DNA from 3 places in the Lysinibacillus sp. NPDC098008 genome. Region 2 is predicted to be linked to each of the others. Evidence: riboswitches for the same ligand, from Rfam matches in the RefSeq annotation. Region 2 holds a riboswitch; each other region holds the start of a gene.

Region 1 (7,702 bases), on a different contig from region 2:
ATTAAATTAGGCTTTATGTCATTCTTCACAAAAGCGGTTGTAGCAGCACTTAAAAAATACCCTTATGTAAATGCACAAATCAATGGTGACGAAATTCACTTAAACAATTTCTTCGATATCGGTATCGCTGTATCAACAGAAGAAGGCTTAGTTGTACCAGTTGTACGTGATGCAAACAGCAAAAACTTTGCAGAAATCGAAAAGGATATCGCAGAGTTAGCGAAAAAAGCACGCGACAAAAAATTAGGCTTAAACGACATGGCAGGCGGTTCATTCACGATTACTAATGGTGGTGTATTCGGTTCATTAATGTCAACACCAATTATGAACGGTACACAAGCTGGTATTTTAGGTATGCACTCAATTGTTCAACGCCCAGTAGTAGTGAACAACGAGATCGAAATCCGTCCAATGATGTACGTGGCATTATCATATGACCATCGTATTATTGATGGTAAAGATTCAGTAGGCTTCTTAAAAACAGTAAAAGAATTAATCGAGAACCCTGAAGACTTATTATTAAATTCATAATTATAACCTCCTTTGCAACCACTGCAGGATTTTAGCCAAGGGCTGTCTGAAAAGAGTGATCTTTCCAGACAGCCCTTTTCTGTTTTTACAGACAAAGCTCTGCCGTCTATGCTCTATAAAGAAATTACCTCTCTCTATCTTTTTACATATAAATAATTGTTTTATAATAAATATTTGTTGAATATAGTGTGTTTATTGTTAAAATAGCATGCTTGACAATGGATAGAGCAAGTATAATCCCCTAATATTGTCATTAGTCAGAAAAGTGATAAAATGAGCTTGACGAATCTATTCATTATATAGTAGTATCTAAGTATCAATTAAATAGACAAACCTCACTCGTATCAATAGGTGAGGTAGAGGCGCGATATTTATTAGTTCATTGTTGAGTATAAGCAAGCGAGGACACAGTGAAGAAGGAACTATCGCCGAAGTATAAAAGGAGCTCGTACTTTTATGCTGGGTCTGCAGTGAATAAGTGCAGGACTGTCCTAGTAAATTGCTTTCCAGGTTTACTAGGTTGTGCTATCTCGGAAATATGGAAAGTATAGTGAGGATTTGGGCAACTGTTATAAAAGGCAAGACCTAAGTTCAGAAACTTAGGTCTTTTTTCATACAGTTGTTTTATTTTTTGACAGAAAAGGGGCGTTTTTTATGAAAAGAAAATGGTTGTTAGTAATGCTGTCGATCATGACGGCAATTGTGCTAGCGGCATGTGGCACAAGCGACAAAAATGAAGGTAGCACAGGCGATGCTGAAGGCGACACAGAAGAAAGTGGCGGTGAATTCCGTATTGGCATGGAGGCTGGTTATCCACCTTTTAACTGGACACAGCAGGGTGATGCCAATGGCGCAGTAAAAATTGCCGATAATGCAGAATATGCAGGCGGCTATGATGTACAAATGGCGAAAAAAATCGCTGAAGGCTTAGGCAAAGAGCTAGTGATTGTGAAATTAGAATGGGATGGACTAGTACCAGCATTACAATCCAATAAAATTGATGCCATTATCGCAGGTATGTCACCAACAGCAGAGCGTAAGAAAACAATTGATTTTACAGAAAACTATTACACATCTGATTTTGTCATCGTTGTGAAAAAAGGCAGCGAATTTGAAAAGGCAACATCGATTCAAGATTTCTCAGGCGCGAAAATTACATCACAATTAAATACATCGAACTATGATGTAATCGATCAAATTGACGGTGTAGAAAAGCAAACAGCGATGGAAAACTTCCCAGCAATGCGTGTGGCATTAGAGGCTGGCAAAATTGACGGCTATGTAGCCGAGCGTCCAGAAGGTATCTCAGCAGCAGCGGCGAACGATAAATTCACATATGTTTCATTTGAAGAAGGTCAAGGCTTTGATACAGACCTTTCTAACACATCTATTGCTGTAGGCTTACGTAAAGATGATGCAAATCTTGAGAAAATCAATGAAATTTTAAAGGGTATTTCAGAAGATGAGCGTCAACAAATTATGGAAGAGGCAATTGCCCAACAACCAGCAGCACAATAATAACATTGCACGGGCTAGTTGCTAGTCCGTGCATGATTATTTCATCATTATTAAAATGAGAACCTCTCTACATAATGATACGATGCTAGTAAACATAGAACTACACAGGCAACATGATATTGTGAGGAGGAGCTTCATGAGTCTTGAATGGATACTTTCAATTATTGAAAACAACTGGCAAATGTTTTTACGAGGTGCGTATTATACGTTACTGATTTCGATTATTAGTACAATTATTGGTGCATTTATCGGATTTTTCATCGGAATTATGCATACGATTCCTGTTCGTAAAAAAGGTGTGAAATTTTATAGCTTAAAGCTTATTAATTTTATACTAACATGCTATGTTGAATTTTTCCGTGGTACACCAATGATTGTACAAGCAATGGTTGTTTACTACGGATTAGATATTGCATTTGGCATTGATATGCACTTTATTACAGCGGGGATTGTCGTTGTGTCGCTGAATACAGGTGCTTATATGGCAGAAATTGTACGTGGTGGAATTGTGTCCATCGATAAAGGTCAATATGAGGCGGCATCAGCGATTGGGATGAACCATGTTAAAATCATGTTCCATGTGGTATTGCCACAAGTTGCACGCAATATACTGCCAGCAACAGGCAACCAATTAATTATGAATATTAAAGATACAGCCGTATTAAATGTTATTGGTGTAACGGAGCTATTCTTCCAAACAAAATCAATTGCGGGCAACAACTTCCGTTATTTTGAGTCATTCTTTGTGGCATGTGTGCTTTATTTCATCATGACATTTACCGCATCGCGCATTCTGCTCTATGTTGAAAAACGTTTGGATGGGCCTGATGCCTATCAAAAAGAACAAAAGGAAGCTGTATAGGGGGGCGCACAAATGACAGTCATTAAAATCGAGCATTTAAGTAAATCATTTGGACGTAACCAAGTGTTAAAAGATGTGAATTTTCAAGTGGAAAAGGGTGAGGTTGTCTGTTTAATCGGCTCCTCTGGCTCTGGTAAATCAACATTGCTGCGCTGCATTAATTTATTAGAAACGCCAAGTGGTGGTCAGATTATTTATAAAGGGGAGGATATCCTCAATGACAAGCATAATATCGATGAATATCGTACACATTTAGGAATGGTGTTTCAGCAATTTAATTTATTTAATAACCACAATGTGTTAAGTAACTGTACAGTAGGACAAATGAAGGTACTAAAGCGCTCTAAAAAGGATGCAGAGGAAATCGCGCTGAAATATTTAAAAATCGTTGGCATGGATCAATATGTCAATGCCAAGCCTCGCCAGCTATCAGGTGGACAAAAACAGCGTGTAGCGATTGCACGTGCCTTATCAATGAACCCTGATGTGATGCTGTTTGATGAGCCTACATCAGCCCTTGACCCTGAAATGGTTGGGGAAGTGTTAAAGGTCATGCGTCAGCTTGCCAATGAGGGGAATACGATGTTGATTGTCACGCACGAGATGGAGTTTGCGAAAGAAGTGGCAGATCGTGTTGTCTTTATGGATAAAGGCGTGATTGTTGAGGAGGGTCCTCCTCAACAAGTATTAGTCAATCCGCAGCATGAGCGTACAAAAGAGTTTTTAAAACGTACATTAAAATAAAACGTGTAAATCCGTGTAGCTTTCTGTGGAAGGTGAAGCGGATTTTAGCGTTTTTCTAGCAGACCGAATAAGAAACGTCATTACACATTGTTAGGAGGGAAGCGATGTCTAATTTATCGGGAAAGGTTATTCTTATCACAGGCGCAAGTTCGGGTATTGGACTTGCCACAGCTGAGCTAATGGCATCTAAAGGGGCTAAGGTTATTATTAATTATCATTCAAATGTAAAGGGTGCGATGGAAGCCGCTCAACGTATTCAAGAAAAAGATGGACATGCCCTTGCCATTCAAGCAGATGTTAGGAAGAAAGAAGAAGTGAACGCAATGGTTGAACAAGCTATTGCTACATTTGGCACAATTGACGTGCTAGTAAATAACGCAGGTGGTGGCATTCGCCAAAGCACATTTATGGATATGTGTGAAGAGCTATGGGAAGAAACGTTCATATTAAATGTCAAGAGTGTTCTCCTATGCTCACAAGCTGTATTAAAATATATGATTCCGAAAAAAAGCGGAAAAATTATTAATATATCTTCAGCGGCTGCACGTATTGGCGGAGCAGGTGAAAGTATTCACTATGCATCTGCTAAAGGAGCAATCAATACAATGACAATTGGCATGTCTAGAGAGCTAATTCAATATGGAATTATCGTAAATGGGGTAGCACCGGGAATGGTAGAAACACCTTTTCATCATAAATTTGCGCCTGGTGATAATCGACTTGAGCGTATGGTTTCATCTGTACCGATTAATCGGGCTGCAACACCTATGGAAATAGCAGAGGTCATTGCCTTTCTTTCCTGCGATGCTTCCAATTATATCCTTGGAGAAATTATTACTGTGAGCGGTGGACGATAAATGCTGGATTTGAATAGGGAAAAAGCCTTGCTTCAATAAAATATAGCAAGACTCTTCTATTTTTTTATCATCACTCAGCAAAATCACTATTTTCTCGAATTCCACTCTGCATAAAGAACAAAGCAGATGGCAAATGCTACGGCAATAATAAAAAACCATTGTGGTACACCGCCAAAGCTCATATTAACACCTCAATTATTAAAAGTTTTTTGAATTCAGTAGGTCTTCTACAGCTTTTTTCTCCACAAAGCCTCAAAAATATTATAAAATAAGCAATAGACATTAGCTTTGCGCTAGTAAAGAGAGGTAGAGAGAGAATATGTTACATTTAAAATGGAAAGATGCGCCAACATTACGAACAGTAACTTGTAAACATACAAATGCATCCAAATACTTAGTATCCAACGTATTAACAGTAGGAAAACAATACGAAGTGAAAAATGAAACAGAGGAGTTCATTTTTATCATCGATAATACAGGTAAAATCGGTGGCTATTATAAAGATTATTTTGAATAAATAAGCGTAGGGTGGTTCAGAACATGACTGAGCCACCCTTTTTAGCTGCTGCTAGAGCTTGCGAGCATTTGCTACATCCTGCAATTGCTGTTTTTCCTGCTCTGTTGCCGTATGTAGCGCAAAAACATCCTTAATGGCTGTTTGTAGCTCCTGCTGCGTTTCCTTAAACTTTGATACTTGCTGCTCAAACGAAGAGCTTGCAAAGCGATCTTGTGCGCGGGATAAGCGTTCCTCTAGCTGTGCATAGTGCTGATCCATATGCATCGAGAGCATCATTGCAAGCTGATTTTTCCATAGTGGAATTAACGTAACAATGGAAAACTCTATTTTTTCAGCCAATGTTTGATTTGCCTGTTGAATCATACGAATTTGCGGAGCTGTTTGAAGTGCTACTTGCTGTGACACCTGTAAATCATAAATGCGCTGATCCAGCCGTTCGATCTGTGCGGCAAAGTCATTGAGCTGTTGAATGGCTAATGGCTGCTTTGTAGCTTGGACGCTTGCTACCTTTGCGGGTAGCTCCTCCTCAATAGCCTGCTGCTTTTTCATTTGACCAGCTACAATGGCTGTTGCGAGCTCCTCAAAAAATCCCCGATTATGTGCATAAAGAGCTTCTAAATTTTCAACATCTTTCATAAGCTGAAGCTGAGCACGTTCTAGCTGCACCCCAATACGCTCCACCTGTATACTAATACGCTCAAATTCTGTTAATGTTTGCTTCACAGTTGGCTCTGTTTTGCCAAAGATTTTTTTCAAAAAGGTTTGCTTCTTCGGCTCCAAGGCTGTTGGGTCTACGCGGTCTAATGTTTGCATAAGTGAATCAAGCATTTGTCCAATTTTCGTGACATCCTTTTGCTTGACCTGTGCAAGCATACGATCTGCAAATTGAGAGAGGGCTCGCTGTGAATCCTGACCGAGCGATAGCAATGATTCAAAATCAGTCAGGTCAATTTGGCTTGCATAGAGCAATGCACGACTTTGTGCAAGAGGCGATAGCGTTTCATATGTCGCCATCGCCTCTTGCTGTGGAGCCGCTTCTAAGTAGGATTGCACGAGCGGAGAAAGACCGGGTATTGTATGGAGCTGAAATGCATGATTATTTGCTGTCATTTTTCATCGCCTCGCCAGTCCAATTGTTCTCTGCGTCTAAGGTTGGAGCGATTGGCAAATTCAATTTCCATTTGGAGATGGTCAATATCATTGGCAAGCGCATCCTTTAAATCGATTTGAATCGTATCGTTTAAATCGGTTAACGTTTCACGCGTTTTCGATAATGTTAATTGAATATCCTTATCCTTCACAGGCTGCTTTGATAGCATTGTATATTTCTCTGTTAGCTCGACAGCAGAAGGTAAGTGTGCATAGAAAAATTGCTCAACATTATAAAACTTCCGTGGATCAGTTTTGACGATTTTCACAATATTTTTCGAGATACGTGTCATTTCGAGCAGTTGCTTAAAGGCTGCAACAGAGCGGACACGTAAATAGTTTTGACTTAATGTTTGAATTTGCTTATTAGCTGTTGATAGCTGTGTTTCAATATGTTTGTATTCTTCTTTTGTGATACCTGCTAGTTGCATGACTTTTCTTTTTTGTCTATATTTCAACAATGCTGTACTCGTCGCATATGAACCCCCAAACAGTAAACCACCAAGGAAGAATCCAGGATTTGCCGCAATGGTTGCGATAGAAACAGTTGTGAGCGAAATAAAGAAGCTAGCAGCATGTCTAGAAAAAAACTGTCCAACACTAAGCATTGTTCCTTCCTCCTTGCTTTTCAATATACCTATCTTCTTATACGAAATAATCGACAGAAAGTTTCATTGAAAAAAGAAACCTTACATAAATTTTACTGCGAATCGCTAACTTTCTCAATGATAACCAACTTAAAATACGCAGTTTCGCCATAGAGCCCTGTGATCAAGCAAAATTTCCAAGCATTGCGTAACCTAAAAAAGAGCCAGACTAAACAATGTCTGACTCCATGCGTACATATCCTTTTAAATCATCGTATAGCTCTAGTGAAAATGAATTGGAATCGGCTTGTGGGCTTACACCTTTTTGTACAAAAAGCAGGAATTCATTGATAGCTTTTTCGGAGCCTTCCACCTCTACCTCAATTTGGTCTGCATCATTTAGCTTACAATAGCCCTTTAAGCCTAATTCAATCGCTTTTTGTTTAATAAAGAAACGATAGCCTGTTCCATACACATCGCCAAAAAATTTAATTTTTGCTCGTTTATTCAAGCGAATACCTCCTACGAATGTGGGAGAGGGGATGACCTCTCCAGTTATTGCATCACACGATCTTTTTCCACATAGGCAATTAAGTTATTAATATAATAAAGAACTTGCTCAGATGCTTTGTTAATCTCTGTTAAATGAACCTCAGCCTGTTCGATATTGCCCGCTTTATGAGCCTCTGCTGCAAGCTTCGCTGATTCATGTACTTGTAAATGATAGCTATCTAATTCACGGTAATCCTGTAAATGACCAAAGCGCTCGACTGTGCGAGGAGCTGTATACCATTTACCAAGACGACAATCTCGATGAGAGGAAACATCGCTTGGTTCAACATGCTCCAAGCCAAGGAACATATTATAAATGCGCCACTTCCATAAAATATGATCTGCCTTTGATAATTGTAGCAGAGCAATCGATGATAGCTGGACA
Region 2 (7,702 bases):
TTCCATTTCTGTTGATTTGATGCGTGCCAATTTTGGCCAAGCAGCAATTATTTCTCCAAACGATATCCCCTTTCCACCAAAAGGGCTTCTCGCAGAAGGTGAACTCAATCATGACATGCTGGTGACAGCTGACCTTGACCTCAATTTATTGTATGAAGTGCGAGAAAAGGGCTCTGTCACAACATGGCGAGATCGACGAACAGATTTGTATATTGATTGGGAAAAGGATGGAAGTCATGACCTATCGAAGTGAGGTATATGTCTTTGATGGTGATAAGCCCATTCCTGCTATTATTCGTAATTACACAAAGTCAGATTTTGCCGCTATGATACGCTTGCAAGCTGCCTGCTTCCCTCCACCTTTCCCTGCTGAATTATGGTGGAACGAACAGCAGCTTGAAAATCATGTCACACTGTTTCCAGAGGGAGCAATTTGCGTGGAAATCGCAGGAGAAATTGTTGGCTCCATGACAACATTATGTGTTCAATTTGACCCTAAACATCCACAGCATAGCTGGGCAGAGATGACAGATAACGGCTATATTCGCAGCCATGATCCAACAGGCAATACATTGTATGTAGTGGATATTTGCATAAGCCCTGAGTATCGAAGGCTTAATTTAGGCAAACAAATGATGCAAGCAATGTATCAAATTGTTGTTGAACAAAAACTTGATCGACTCGTTGGCGGTGGGCGTATGCCTGGATACCATCAATACGCAGAGCATCTGACGGCAGCTCAATATGTTCAGTCAGTCGTCAATGGTGATTTAACGGATCCTGTCTTAACATTTTTATTGCGCTGTGGACGCATGCCGCTCGCACTTGTCGAAAATTACCTAGACGACGAGGCATCCTTAAATTATGCTTTATTAATGGAATGGCAAAATCCTTTTATCTTGACTTAGCAAATTCTTTTTGTATCGAAAGCAAAGCGTCAGCAGCAGATGCTTTATGTACCGAAAGCATTCGCGATAGGTACAATTATGCTCAGGCGTAATTGATAGTAAGGAGGAAGTAGCAATGGAATATAAACGTATTACAACAATTGAGGATCCGCTTTTTGCAAAAATGCATATATTATTAGGAGAAATTTTCCCGCCTGAAGAGGTTCTGGCATTTGATTTATGGAAAGAGCCTTTGGAAGACCCAAGCATTCGCGTTTTTGTCGCAGTCCATGAAGGCGCTGTTGTCGGGGCTACTGAATATCGTTACTATCCTGCATGGAATATAGCGATGACTGATTTCACAATTATCGGTAAGCCTAACCTAGGTATTGGGCGTTACCTGGCAGTAAATCGTAGTGCGGATTTAGAGAGATTGGCAAAAGAGCAAGGCAAAGTACTATATGGTATGTTTGCAGAAATATATAATCCCTATGAGCGTGAAGATTTTGCATTTGGCGGAGTTATGGCGATGAATCCATATGTTCGCCGCGAGGTACTATCGCACCTTGGCTATCAGCGTCTTGATTTCCCTTACGTCCATCCTTCTTGGAAAAATGACGGGGAGGCGGTAGAAGGGCTTGATTTATGTTTCATGCCAACAGACGCTACTATAACAGAAATTGAAGCGAGTTTAGTTGTAGATTTTATCACGGATTATTACACAGTCTTGCCTAATAAACCACAGCGCTGGCTCGACATGGTTGAGGACTTGAAAAAAAGAAAAACAATTCTACTTCAGCCATTATAATTCATTTCAGCCCCTATCCTCTTTCATGGACAGGGGCTGAAATTGTGTGCATACTTGGCACCTAACGTAAATCACATTGTTCAAGTGGAAGTATTTTCGTTTTATACTTAATCTTATAGCCAAACCATAGCAGTAAAAATAGCGGTATCCCAATATAAGAAACTAGAACGCCATACCAATCAATTTTACCACCCATAAAGGCTGTGTAATTTTGACCTACTACAACAATCATACAAACGGTAAAGGCAAAGAGCGGTCCAAACGGGTATAGTTTAGCTTTATATGGTAGAAGCTTTGGGTCTAAGCCTTGTGCCTCGAAAGCACGACGGAAGCGATAATGGCTAAAGGCAATACCAAGCCATGCGATAAAGCCAGACATCCCTGAAGCATTTAACAGCCAAATATAGACAACGCCATCTCCGAAAAATGATGCTAAAAATGCTAAGCAACCTACAGCTAATGTTGCAAGCAATGCATAGATTGGAATTCCTCGACGGCTTAGCTTTGTAAAGAATTTAGGTGCATGTCCCTCCACTGCTAATTGCCATAGCATACGCGAAGCTGCATATAGCCCTGAATTACCTGCCGATAACATAGCCGTTAAAATAATGGCATTCATAAGAGAAGCAGCGAAGGCAATACCTAAACGATCAAACACTAACGTAAACGGTGATACAGCAATATCTTCTGACAATAAACGCTCATCTGTAAATGGGATTAATAGCCCTATTGCAGCAATCGCTAAAATATAAAATAAAATAATTCGCCAAAATACTGATTTCACTGCCTTTGGAATATTTTTGCCGGGATCATCTGTTTCACCAGCCGTTACGCCAAGTAGCTCTGTTCCTTGGAATGAAAATCCAGCGGCAAGAAAAATTCCAAATGTCGCAAGGAAGCCACCATGAAACGGCCCATCACTAATAAAGAAATTCGTAAATCCTACAGGTGCTTGTCCACCCAAAATTCCAAAAATCATTAAGATGCTAATAATAATAAATACAATAACAGTTGCTACTTTAATCATCGCAAACCAATATTCACTCTCACCATAGCTCTTAACGGATAATAAATTAAACGTTAGCACAACTGCAATAAATAATACTGTCCATAATGCTGATGAACTCTCTGGGAACCAATATTTCATAATTAAGGATACAGCTGCAATTTCTGCTGCAATAGTAATTGCCCAGTTATACCAATAATTCCATCCTAATGCAAAGCCAAGAGCAGGGTCTACAAATTTTGTAGCATACGTACTAAAGGAACCTGATGACGGCATATAAGCAGCCATTTCTCCTAAGCTTGTCATTAAAAAGTACACCATCACACCAATTAAAGCATAGGCAAGCAATGCTCCCCCAGGACCTGCTTGTGCAATGGCTCCTCCGCTAGCTAAAAATAACCCTGTGCCAATTGTTCCACCTAAAGAAATCATTGTAATATGGCGACTTTTTAATTCCTTTTTCAGCTTCGGCGTTTTATGACCAAGCTGATTTACTTTTATTTCACTCACGATATAGCTTCCTTCCTATTAATGAGGCAAAAAAATGCCATCACATAAACACTGTGATGGCTAAGTTAATCCTCAGTTTCTTTAAATGATAGCTCAACACGTTGTGTCAACGTGACAGTTCTGTTCCTTTCGGAAACAGCCCCAGCATAAGGTTTTCAAGTCCCCTTACACTTCGGCAGTATTTCCTTTCAACTAATCTCTTCAATGCTTGTCATCTCCATTAGTTTACTAATAAATACCGCGACCTCTACCTCAATACAAACATGAGGCATATAATTATTAAATTTATGATGTTTATTATATTAACATAAGACCTTTGCCGTTTCAATACAATGTTAAATGTTCAATTTTTTATGAATTTTCTACTATTTTTAATCCTGTGATAAAGTGTTATAGTAGTCCAATTAGAATGGTTATGAATAGGAGGAGCTTATTTTGACAGAAAATAATCATTCCACTAATTATCCAAGTAAAAAAATTAGCTGGAAAGGAAGAACATTACTATTAGTTTTAGGAGTCATCTTTATAGCGTCTACATTGCGAATGCCATTAACGGTTGTTGGCCCAATTGTATCCTTTATACGTGATGACCTTGGTATTTCTAATGTATTAGCAGGCTTTCTAACAACGATTCCATTACTTGCTTTCGCTGTTGTATCGCCATTTGCGCCAGTTGTAGCACGCAAATTAGGACTTGAGCTCACACTATTATTATCTACTATTTTATTAGCACTAGGAATTGTTCTACGCTCACTTGGCACAACAGGGTTGCTTGTCTTTGGTACTGTACTTATTGGTGTAGCAATAGCCTTTGGTAACGTACTAATTCCAGGGTTATTAAAATTGAAATTTCCCTATCATGTAGGCTTACTCATGGCATTTTTCACAATGTCCATGAATTTAACCGCAGGCGTTGGGGCAGGCATTAGCTATCCTATTGCTAACTCCTCATTGGGCTGGCAAGGAGCATTAGCCATTGCACTGGTGCTTGTTATAATCACTATTGTCATATGGTTACCTCAATTAAAAGCAAATAAGCCTGAATCCGTTACTGCCTCTAAAAAGTCAGATACACCACCATTATGGAAATCACCTGTTACATGGGCAGTAACGGGCGCAATGGGCTTGCAGTCTTTACTATTTTACACAACAGCAGCTTGGATTCCTGAAATCTATATTGCACAAGGGTTATCTCCTGATAAAGCTGGCTGGATGTTTTCGATTATGCAATTTTCACAAGTTCCGATGGCATTAGCTGTACCCATTTTTGCCAGTAAAATGGCTTCACAGCGACCTCTTGTCTTAATGTTTACAAGCTTTTATTTAGTGGGCTTTGTAGGTGTTGTGATGGCATGGACAAGTCTAGGGGTATTATGGATGATTTTGCTAGGTTTAGCAGGTGGTGCTTCATTTGCATTAGCAATGATGTTCTTTACGCTTCGTACTCGCACTGCGTTTGAGGCGGCAGATTTATCAGGCTTTGCACAATCACTCGGTTATTTATTTGCTGCTATTGGCCCTATTCTTTTTGGGTACTTACATGATTTATTCGGTGGCTGGAATATTGCAGGCTGGCTCTTTGTCGTTGTCACAATGGTACTTTTCCTATGTTCAATGAGAGCCTCTAGAGATGAATATGTTCATTAAAGAAAAGCAGCTGGGAAAATACATTACGCTCCCCAGCTGCTTTGCTGTTTAAGTAAGGCTAATAATTCAGCAAGACTGTCTGCTACTTCTCTATTATCGGTAGTAGCAATAGCTGTAAAAATCGGAGTAGCCTCTTGTAAAAGTAAATAACTAAAATAATAATAGCCTAAAAATGCCTGCTGTTCATAACCTTTAGGCAAATCTTTATCCCACTCTAGTTCATCATCTTCCTCTGACCATAAATACTGGGTATTTAGCAGCTCCTGCATGGTGGAAACAGTATTTGCTGGGTTGAGGGAATCTTTTGTAATAACGGATGCTACACTTAAATAAAGTTCTATTTCTTGTAAAGTCACATCCTCTTTATTTTTGCCAGTAAGTCGTTTTAAAGGAATTAACAAAGTCCATGGCGTTGCCTGCCAAAGTGTACCTTGATGCTCAATTAATGTGGCTAGCTGTTGATATTGCTCTTGCTCAATTAGTTGAGGAATAGTCGTTCCTCTGCCATAAGCCGTTGTCAATTGCTGCCACGGGATATTTGGAATATGCTCGTTTAGCATACTGACTCACCCTCTCTTAGAACATAAAGTATATTTAGTGTAACAGCATCTTTATTAATTTAATAGAAAATTAGGCTATCAGGATAGTCCGATAGCCCTTCGGCGATTAATAGCATGGCTTTTGATAAAAATAATTTGGCGTATGATAAACATTCACATATGGCTTATGAAAAATATGAGTAGTTGCAGGCGATAACGGTGGAATTAACCATGTCCAATTACCTGTAACCTCTCTCCCTACTGATGCCTCTGCCTCTTCAAATAATTTAAACTGTTGCGCTGCTGTATGATGATCCACAATGCTCACTCCATCTTCTTTAAAGGAATGAAGCACTGCAATATTAAGCTCAACTAGTGCACGGTCACGCCAAAGAGAAGCTTGCTTTGTTGTATCAAGGTTAAATATCTCCGCAATTGCTGGAAGCATATTATAGCGCTCATAATCTGCTAAATTACGCGCTCCGATTTCCGTACCCATATACCAGCCATTAAATGGAGCTGCCTGAAAATCAATACCTGCCATTTGAAAACGCATGCTTGAAATAATAGGTACAGCATACCATTTCATTCCTAATTTTTCCATCTCTACTGACTCTGGGTGACGAATTGGCACTTCTAAAATATAGTCTTTAGGGATTGGAAATAATTGTGGTGCACGTTCATCCACCTGTATCACAAGCGGAAGCACATCAAAGGCAGTTCTGTCGCCTTTCCAGCCTAACGATTCACATATTTTAGTAAACGGAATAGAATGTGCATCACCAATAACACCTGAATCCGTTTCATAACCTGCATAGCGTATTAGCTGATGATTCCAAATTCGCACCCTTCCTGATGCAAATACTGTAATAGTCGGACGGATTTTCCCATTATTTGTAGCGTACTGGATATGTTCTAGTAATTTTTGAAAAACTTCCTGCTCGTCTAGAACATTGCGTGCATCTACTACATGTAGCGACTGCCAAAATAGACGTCCAATACATTTATTACTGTTACGCCATGCCACTCGTGCACCAAAAACTATTTCCTCTGTTGTAGGATTATATTCACCTGCTGCTGCAATTTGCTGCAATCTATTTTCTAACCAAGTATTTGAGTGATTTTGCTCTGCTTGATAAAGCTTTAAAAATTGCTGTATCTCCTGTCTATTCATAGTCCAATTCCTCCATCTACCCTCATATTAGAGGAAGGAAAGTGCTAGCACCATGAAAATATCTTTTAAAAAAACATACATATTTTATATATGAAATAGTTTGTTCAAAATTAAAGCTAGTTGTTATGTTATTTTATATAAAATTAAACAATGGAAAAGCCTAGGCACAAATTGAATGCCTAGGCTTTGAATTACGATGACATGTATAGATTAGCATATTGTACTAAACAATTTCTGAACAAAATAGTTACTACCTGCCCAACGAATATCATAAATATCCATATAGAAATGTACCTCGGCTATTTGGCATTTGCCGAAGTCATTGTAATTTGACTATTGTCGATGATGGGACTCATTTATGACAGTTAAATTTTTTAAATACAGACATATTTTATCCAGCATCATCTTTTTCTATAGCCGACCTGTAATTATTAACATATTTATCGTAGAATCAATTTTTCTAAGAGAGGGCAGTCAATATATTATTAAGTAAATATATATGAACAGCTCTTTCCATTAGTTATCCTAATACTTATTAAATTTCCTCATTACTATTCACAAGTATAAAGACAAATAAAAAAGCATGTAACATATACTTATGCTACATGCTTGATGACCCGTACGGGATTCGAACCCGTGTTACCGCCGTGAAAGGGCGGTGTCTTAACCACTTGACCAACGGGCCGTGGCTCCGAAGGCAGGACTCGAACCTGCGACAACCTGATTAACAGTCAGGTGCTACTACCAACTGAGCTACTTCGGAATAATGATGATTGATGGGCCTAAATGGACTCGAACCATCGACCTCACGCTTATCAGGCGTGCGCTCTAACCAGCTGAGCTATAGGCCCTTGGAGCGGGTGATGAGAATCGAACTCACGACATCAGCTTGGAAGGCTGAGGTTTTACCATTAAACTACACCCGCAAATAATGGTGGGTCAGGACGGAATCGAACCGCCGACACTTAGAGCTTCAATCTAATGCTCTACCAACTGAGCTACTGACCCGAGAAATGGAGGAGGTAGAGGGATTCGAACCCCCGCGCGGTGTTACCCGCCTGTCGGTTTTCAAGACCGATCCCTTCAGCCAGACTTGGGTATACCTCCAAAAATATTAAAATATATGGTGGA
Region 3 (7,702 bases), on a different contig from region 2:
ACGTACTACAGTCATTGTAGCAGTCATCATTTCACCAAGCTCTTTATGCAGTAAGTAAGCGTTTTCTGTGCCTTCCATTTTCATGATAGCATCCCATTTCGCTTGTTCCTCTTTTACACGAGCATCGTAAATCTCTTGTGGAAGATCTTCAGCATGCTTTTTAAGACCTTTTACATAGTCTACTGCGTTTGGTCCTGCAACCATACCACCGTAGATAGCAGATAATAATGAGTTTGCACCAAGACGGTTTGCACCATGTTGAGAGTAATCACATTCACCTGCTGCAAATAGACCAGGAATTTCAGTCATTTGATTGTAGTCAACCCATAATCCACCCATTGAATAGTGAACTGCTGGGAAAATTTTCATTGGTAATTTACGTGGGTCATCCCCTACGAATTTTTCGTAGATTTCGATGATACCACCAAGTTTAACGTCCAATTCATGTGGATCTTTATGTGAAAGATCTAGGTATACCATGTTTTCGCCATTGATACCAAGTTTTTGGTTTACACAAACGTCGAAAATTTCACGTGTCGCAATATCACGTGGTACTAAGTTACCATAAGCTGGGTATTTCTCTTCTAAGAAGTACCAAGGTTTACCGTCTTTATAAGTCCAAATACGACCACCTTCACCACGAGCTGATTCTGACATTAGACGGTTTTTGTCATCTCCAGGAATCGCTGTTGGGTGAATTTGAATGAATTCACCATTCGCATATGAAGCACCTTGTTGATAAACGATAGAAGCAGCAGAGCCTGTGTTAATAACAGAGTTTGTTGTTTTACCGAAGATAATACCAGGGCCACCAGTCGCCATAATAACAGCGTCTGCACGGAATGATTTAATTTCCTCTGTACGCATATCTTGCGCTACAATACCACGACAAACGCCGTCTTCATCGATAATAACACCAAGGAATTCCCAGTGTTCATATTTATTTACTAAACCAGCTACTTCATGAGAACGAACTTGCTCATCTAGCGCATATAGTAATTGTTGACCTGTTGTTGCACCAGAGAAAGCTGTACGGTGCATTAAAGTACCACCAAAACGACGGAAATCTAAAAGTCCTTCTGGTGTACGGTTGAACATAACACCCATACGATCCATTAAGTGGATAATGCCAGGTGCTGCATCACACATACCTTTAACTGGTGGTTGGTTCGCTAGGAAGTCCCCACCATAAACTGTATCATCAAAGTGGATCCATGGAGAATCCCCTTCACCTTTAGTATTTACCGCACCATTAATTCCGCCTTGCGCACAAACAGAGTGTGAGCGTTTTACAGGAACTAATGAGAATAAATCAACTTCAGTACCAACTTCAGCTGCTTTAATCGTTGCCATCAGACCGGCAAGACCACCGCCGACAACAATTATTTTGCTTTTCGCCATGATTATTTCTCACTCCTCTTAAAAAATTGCAATGATTGCATGTGCTCTTCTACTATAGCTTCTTATTCAATTAAACGAATGCTAGAATAGCAGCCACACCAACGACACTTAGAATTACGAAAATAATGTTTGTTACGTAAGTAGCAATCTTTTGAGACTGAGGAGATTGTGTAATACCCCAGCTTACTAGGAATGCCCATAAACCGTTTGATAAGTGGAAAGTTGCTGATAGAATACCAACAATGTAGAATCCAAGCATAAATGGATTAGCAACGATTTCTTCCATCATGTTAAAGTTAACATCAGCACCAAGCGCCTTTTGAATACGCGTTTGGAAGATATGCCATGCAATGAAAATCACTAAAAATACACCAGTGAAACGTTGTAAAGAGAACATCCAGTTACGGTATGTACTAAAACGTCCTGTGTTTGGTGTAGCCGTGAATGCAATATACACACCATAGAATGCATGGAATAGCAATGGGATATAAATCACAACCCATTCAATTAGCAGCAGTAGTGAGTGAGGAACTAACTCCATAACTCCTGTTGCATCATTGTAAGACTGTTCACCGCCAACAGCAGTGAAGTTCAATGACAAGTGGAACACCAAGAACAAACCTACTGGAATGACCCCAAGTAGAGAATGTAAGCGGCGCCATAAAAACTCTCGATCTTTCGACAAGACTATTACCCCCCTTAGTACTTAAAATAGCACAACAAAAGAAGTCATCATTTTGTAAATGATACTTCATTGACTGTGTATTTCATCATGGTACAATATTATGACATGTTTATTGTACTCTCAAGAGCTACAAGCGTCAAGGTTGCTTGGCGTTTTTCATAGCGCTTATTAAAGAATTAATCTAGTACATAATGCGTTGTTTTTTCTCGAAAAATCTATTTTTACATTATCGACATTGAGTTTTAAGAAAATTCTAAGAAAGAAGGATACTAATGTTAAACACTCCATCTCCTACAATCTCAGCATTTGGCTATGAAATTATTCGCGATCATATTTTATCTGCTATCCTTGGTAAACATGAAGATGATGTCCTTTATTGGGCTGGTAAAGACCTTGCACGCAAGTTTCCCTGTAAAACACAAGGCGAATTAATCGCATTTTTCACAGATGCCTGTTGGGGTACATTAGAGCTTATCAAGGAATCAAAGGATGGGCGCATTTTTCAATTGACAAATGACCCCGAACTACTGCAAATGAAGCAGCGCAGCTTTAGACTTGAGGCAGGATTTATAGCTGAACAAATTCAGCTCGAAAAGGGCTTGTTAACAGAATGCTATGATGAAAAGCGTGAGAAGCAACAATATGTTATGTTTACAGTAAAATGGGATGCTAAGGAACATATCATATCTGCAAAGTGACAAAAAGAGGAAATCTCTGATGAATATGAGATTTCCCCTTTTTTATTACAGTTTCTACTATTATTATAGAAGATATTCATCTATTGATTATGGTAAGGCAAAGTCTGTGAAACAAAGGTCTATTAACACGCCTCATTATATATAAATCGTTTGCTCTAAATTAAATTCATCATGCAATGCATTTGCTGCACGAATCATCTCATCCTGTGGTACAACAACAGATACTTTAATTTCAGATGTGCTTACCATTTTAACTGGGATATTTTCACAACGTAAGCGATCAAACATACGTGCAGCAACACCAGGATTAGATGCCATACCTGAGCCAATGATGGATACTTTCGCTAATCCAATCTCAAAGTCTGCAAAGTTAAAGCCTAGCGATAATTTGCTATCCTCTAAAACACGTAATGCGTCTGCAAACTCCTCTTTTAAAATCGAGAATGACACAGTCGGCTTCACTCCATCAATAATGGCTTGAACAATAATATCTACATTAATATGATTTTCCGCAAGCACTGTAAAAATATCAGCTAACGAAGCATCAGAATATGTATCATAGCCAACTGTTAAACGAATAATATCTGACTCAAAGGCCACACCACGAACAACTAAATTTTTCTCCATCTCAACTTCCTCCTTCAATAAAGTGCCTACTGATTGCCCCGAACTAGCACGTATAATTACAGGCATTTGAAATTTCTTTGCCAACTCTATCGCACGTGGATGAATAACTTGTGATCCTAAATTGGCTAGCTCTAGCATTTCATCATAGGAAATTTCCTGTAGCTGCTGAGCCTTTGCTACATAACGAGGGTCTGCTGTATAAACACCATCAACATCTGTATAAATATCAACACGCTCTGCTTTCAATGCTACAGCTAGCGCTACAGCAGTTGTTTCAGCTCCCCCTTTGCCAAGCGTTGTTATATTATTCATATCGTCAATGCCTTGCTCACCAGCAACAACCACAATACTGCCTTGTGTAAAATGCTCTTCGATACGACTAACATCTAAATAATCGATACGTGCATGACTATATATACGATCTGTATGAATACCTGCTTGCCACCCTGTTAATGACACCGCACCATATCCTGCTTCCTGTAGTGTAATAGCCAATAAGGCACTTGACTGCTGCGAGCATGTTGACATAAGTACAGCTAGCTCTCGCTTTGATACCTCATCTGTTAAATGCTGCACCATTCTTTTTATCTCATTTGCAGATTGCCCTATGCCAGCAACTACAACAATCACATCTAGCCCTCTATCCTTTTCTGCAATAGCTCTTTGAGCCATTTCTTGAATTTGTTCAGTGGAAGCTAAAATAGCTCCTCCACATTTCATCACAATTCTAGCCATTTGTATTCCCCTCTCTGTTTCTCCAGAAAACTAAAAGCAGCTTTCACATAACGTGAAAGCTGCTGATAACATGTACAATAAACGTAACTTGTGCATGTGTGATAGCTCTCCGAAACGTTTAGAATCGACAGTCTTACATCTCTTAAATGCAAAACCAGTACAGCACTGGAAACAACAATGCTATACTTCGGCAAGCTCCCCTTTCACACAATGTCCTTGGATTTGTTCATCCTCAATCGTGTTACTTTTGAACCTTGCACCTCTATCATCACTTAAATAGTGAAGTATTTAATTTGTCTAGCCTTTGTATTCATAACCTTAGCATATGTTTATTCCTTTGACAATGACTGTTGCTGAAAATAGGCATAGATATTGCTTGCTAGATGAGCTGGCATTCCAGCCTCCTGTAAGGCAAGTTCACTAGCCTCACGAATTTTTTTTACTGAGCCAAAATGCTTTAACAATTGCTGTTTTCGTTTTGGACCTACACCCTCAATATGATCAAGCACAGACTGGATAGCATGCTTCTCATGCTGCTGACGCAGGAAAGTAATGGCAAAGCGGTGTACCTCATCTTGAATACGCTGTAGCAAGTAAAAGCCATCGCTTGTACGCTTTAGGGCAATTACTTCTGGGGGATCGCCAAACAACAACTGTGATGTATTATGTTTATCATCCTTTGCTAAACCTGCAATCGGTATAACAAGTCCAAGCTCATCCTCTAATACTTCGCGAGCCACTTCCATTTGCCCCTTCCCACCATCAATTAATACTAAATCTGGGAGCGGTAAGCCTTCCTTTAAAACGCGTGTATAGCGTCGACGTATCACCTCTTGCATTGCACCATAGTCATCATGTTTGGCAGCTGTACGTGTTTTATATTTACGATATTCCTTTTTAGCAGGTTTGCCATCGACAAATACAACCATTGCAGAAACCGCATCAGCTCCATGCATATGGCTATTATCAAAAGCTTCAATGCGCAGGGGCGCAGAGATGCCCATTGCTTCTCCAAGTGCCTCACATGCACCAATTGTTCGCTCTTCCTGCCGTTCAATGAGCTGGAATTTTGCTGCCACTGCAATTTCAGCATTTTTAGTGGCAAGATCAACAAGTTCCTTTTTTTGTCCTCGCTTTGGTGTTAATACTTTGATCGCTAATAGCTCTGTTAAAATAGCTGCATCAATTGCCTGTGGAATAAAAATCTCCTTTGGCTTAATATGTTCAGGCTTTTCATAAAAACGTCCAACAAATGTTAAAAATTCCTCCTCTGCTTCTTGATAAATTGGGAAAATCGAAACATCACGCTCAATAAGCTTGCCTTGTCGCACAAAGAACACCTGAACACACATCCAGCCTTTTTCAACGGCATAGCCGAATATATCACGATTTGTTGTATCATTTGACACAATTTTTTGTTTTTGCATCACCGTTTCAATATGTGCGATTTGATCTCGAAACTCCTTTGCTCGCTCAAACTCTAAATTTTCAGCAGCTGCCAGCATTTTCACTTCAAGCTCCTTTTTAACAGCCTCAACACCGCCATTTAAAAACTTCGTTATATCCTCAATCATCTCTTGATAAACTTGCTGCTCAATATCTTTGACGCACGGTGCTAAACATTGGTTCATATGATAATATAAGCAAACTTTAGATGGCAATTGCACACATTTTCGTAGCGGATATAGACGATCTAGAAGCTTTTTTGTTTCATTTGCTGCATAGGCATTTGGATAAGGACCAAAATATTTCGCCTTATCTTTTTTTACTTTACGTGTTGTTAGAAGGCGAGGATATTTTTCATTGGTAATTTTTAAATAGGGATATGTTTTATCATCTGTTAGCATGACATTGTACTTAGGGTCATGTAATTTAATAAGATTTAGCTCTAAAATAAGTGCTTCAATATTAGAGGATGTCACAATATACTCAAAATCCTCAATTTCACCAACAAGTCGTTGCGTTTTCCCCTCATGTGTACCTGTAAAATAGGAGCGCACACGATTTTTTAATATTTTGGCTTTCCCCACATAAATAATGATCCCCTGTCGATCCTTCATCAAATAGCAGCCAGGCTGATCTGGTAAAATTTCAAGCTTACGTTTTATTAAATCATTCATTGCCTACCTGCCCCCATCTCCTAAAATTTCTATTTATGATATTATTATAACGAAAAAAAGCCGAACACATCTATAGATGGTTCGACTTTTGTAAATTTCATTGCTTACGCATGTTTTGCGATAAATGCTTCTAGTGCTTCTTTAGGTTGGAAGCCTACAGTTTTATCAACTAATTCGCCATCTTTAAATAATAGTAAAGATGGGATGGACATAATTTGATATTGTGCTGCTGTGCCTTGGTTGTTGTCTACATCCACTTTTACAATTTTAGCTGCGCTTCCTTCAGCGTCCATTTCTTCAAGAACTGGTCCGATCATTTTACATGGTCCACACCAAGCAGCCCAAAAGTCTACTAGCACTAACCCCTCTTTAATATCATCTTGGAACGTAGCGTCCGTTGCGTGTACAATTGCCATTTGAAATCCTCCTTAAACTTACTATGCTTGTAGTATAGCATGGATAAATTCACTTGAGCGAACAATCTGCCTAGAATGTATTTTTTACCCTTCTATCGCTTATTCATGCTATATCAAGCTTTCCGTAGTCATATAAAAAGCTGAGGAATTAGCTTCCTCAGCCCTACTATTTAAGCATTTACTTTTAATGCTTTAAATTCTTCAATTAGAAGCGGAATCACTTCAAATAAATCGCCTACAATACCATAATCAGCTACTTTGAAAATATTCGCCTCTGGGTCTTTATTGATGGCAACAATTACTTTAGAGTTAGACATACCAGCTAAATGCTGAATAGCCCCAGAAATACCTGCTGCAATATAAAGATCAGGTGTTACAACTTTACCAGTTTGACCGATTTGTAGTGAATAGTCGCAATACTCAGCGTCACATGCACCACGTGATGCACCAACTGCACCACCAAGTAAATCTGCAAGTTCTTTTAATGGCTCAAAGCCTTCTTCAGATTTTACACCACGACCCCCAGCAACAACTACTTTCGCCTCTGATAAGTCAACCCCTTCTGACGATTTACGAACAACCTCTTTAATAATTGTGCGTAGGTTTGTAATATCTACAGTCACAGCAGAAACATCACCTGTTTTACCTGCTACTTTTTCGAGTGGTGTAATATTGTTTGGACGAATGGATGCCAATACAACGCCATCTTTTACTTTCACTTTTTCGAAAGCTTTACCAGAGTAGATTGGGCGAATAAAGACAGCATCATCGCCAGCACCTTCAATAGCTGTCACATCCGATACAAGACCTGCTTGTAATTTACTCGCAATTTTTGGTGATAAATCTTTCCCATTCGCTGTATGACCAAAGACAATTCCCTCCGGTTTTTCTTGTTCAATAACAGCTAATAATGCTTGGCTATAGCCATCAGATGTATATTGTTTTAAATGTGGGTGCTCCACTGTAATAACACGATCTGCACCGTATTCAAATAATGGACCTGTTAAATCTGCTACTGCA

The links. Region 2 has a riboswitch for lysine ahead of ACIQVU_RS16230 (amino acid permease). Riboswitches for the same ligand answer to the same signal wherever they lie in the genome.
Positions count from the first base shown of each region.
Region 1: another riboswitch for lysine. It lies ahead of ACIQVU_RS18895 (transporter substrate-binding domain-containing protein); the one in region 2 lies ahead of ACIQVU_RS16230 (amino acid permease).
Region 3: another riboswitch for lysine. It lies ahead of ACIQVU_RS06015 (aspartate kinase); the one in region 2 lies ahead of ACIQVU_RS16230 (amino acid permease).

Region 1 is NZ_JBIWBA010000034.1:10,712-18,413, reverse strand. It holds gene odhB (2-oxoglutarate dehydrogenase complex dihydrolipoyllysine-residue succinyltransferase) at 1-531, shown strand, start outside; lysine riboswitch at 881-1,067, shown strand; gene ACIQVU_RS18895 (transporter substrate-binding domain-containing protein) at 1,186-2,049, shown strand; gene ACIQVU_RS18890 (amino acid ABC transporter permease) at 2,186-2,911, shown strand; gene ACIQVU_RS18885 (amino acid ABC transporter ATP-binding protein) at 2,924-3,655, shown strand; gene ACIQVU_RS18880 (SDR family NAD(P)-dependent oxidoreductase) at 3,760-4,512, shown strand; gene ACIQVU_RS18875 (DUF6501 family protein) at 4,832-5,029, shown strand; gene ACIQVU_RS18870 (toxic anion resistance protein) at 5,081-6,139, opposite strand; gene ACIQVU_RS18865 (5-bromo-4-chloroindolyl phosphate hydrolysis family protein) at 6,136-6,786, opposite strand; gene ACIQVU_RS18860 (acylphosphatase) at 6,995-7,276, opposite strand; gene ACIQVU_RS18855 (methyl-accepting chemotaxis protein) at 7,321-7,702, opposite strand, start outside.
Region 2 is NZ_JBIWBA010000022.1:1,215-8,916, reverse strand. It holds gene ACIQVU_RS16245 (carbon-nitrogen hydrolase family protein) at 1-253, shown strand, start outside; gene ACIQVU_RS16240 (GNAT family N-acetyltransferase) at 237-908, shown strand; gene ACIQVU_RS16235 (GNAT family N-acetyltransferase) at 1,024-1,695, shown strand; gene ACIQVU_RS16230 (amino acid permease) at 1,757-3,211, opposite strand; lysine riboswitch at 3,293-3,469, opposite strand; gene ACIQVU_RS16225 (CynX/NimT family MFS transporter) at 3,647-4,858, shown strand; gene ACIQVU_RS16220 (hypothetical protein) at 4,882-5,418, opposite strand; gene ACIQVU_RS16215 (nitric oxide synthase oxygenase) at 5,525-6,571, opposite strand; tRNA gene ACIQVU_RS16210 (tRNA-Glu) at 7,185-7,256, opposite strand; tRNA gene ACIQVU_RS16205 (tRNA-Asn) at 7,258-7,334, opposite strand; tRNA gene ACIQVU_RS16200 (tRNA-Ile) at 7,349-7,422, opposite strand; tRNA gene ACIQVU_RS16195 (tRNA-Gly) at 7,424-7,497, opposite strand; tRNA gene ACIQVU_RS16190 (tRNA-Phe) at 7,504-7,579, opposite strand; tRNA gene ACIQVU_RS16185 (tRNA-Ser) at 7,586-7,678, opposite strand; tRNA gene ACIQVU_RS16180 (tRNA-Ala) at 7,696-7,702, opposite strand, start outside.
Region 3 is NZ_JBIWBA010000004.1:21,437-29,138, forward strand. It holds gene sdhA (succinate dehydrogenase flavoprotein subunit) at 1-1,401, opposite strand, end outside; gene ACIQVU_RS06005 (succinate dehydrogenase cytochrome b558 subunit) at 1,472-2,086, opposite strand; gene ACIQVU_RS06010 (YslB family protein) at 2,359-2,784, shown strand; gene ACIQVU_RS06015 (aspartate kinase) at 2,920-4,146, opposite strand; lysine riboswitch at 4,241-4,419, opposite strand; gene uvrC (excinuclease ABC subunit UvrC) at 4,476-6,266, opposite strand; gene trxA (thioredoxin) at 6,371-6,682, opposite strand; gene ACIQVU_RS06030 (electron transfer flavoprotein subunit alpha/FixB family protein) at 6,853-7,702, opposite strand, start outside.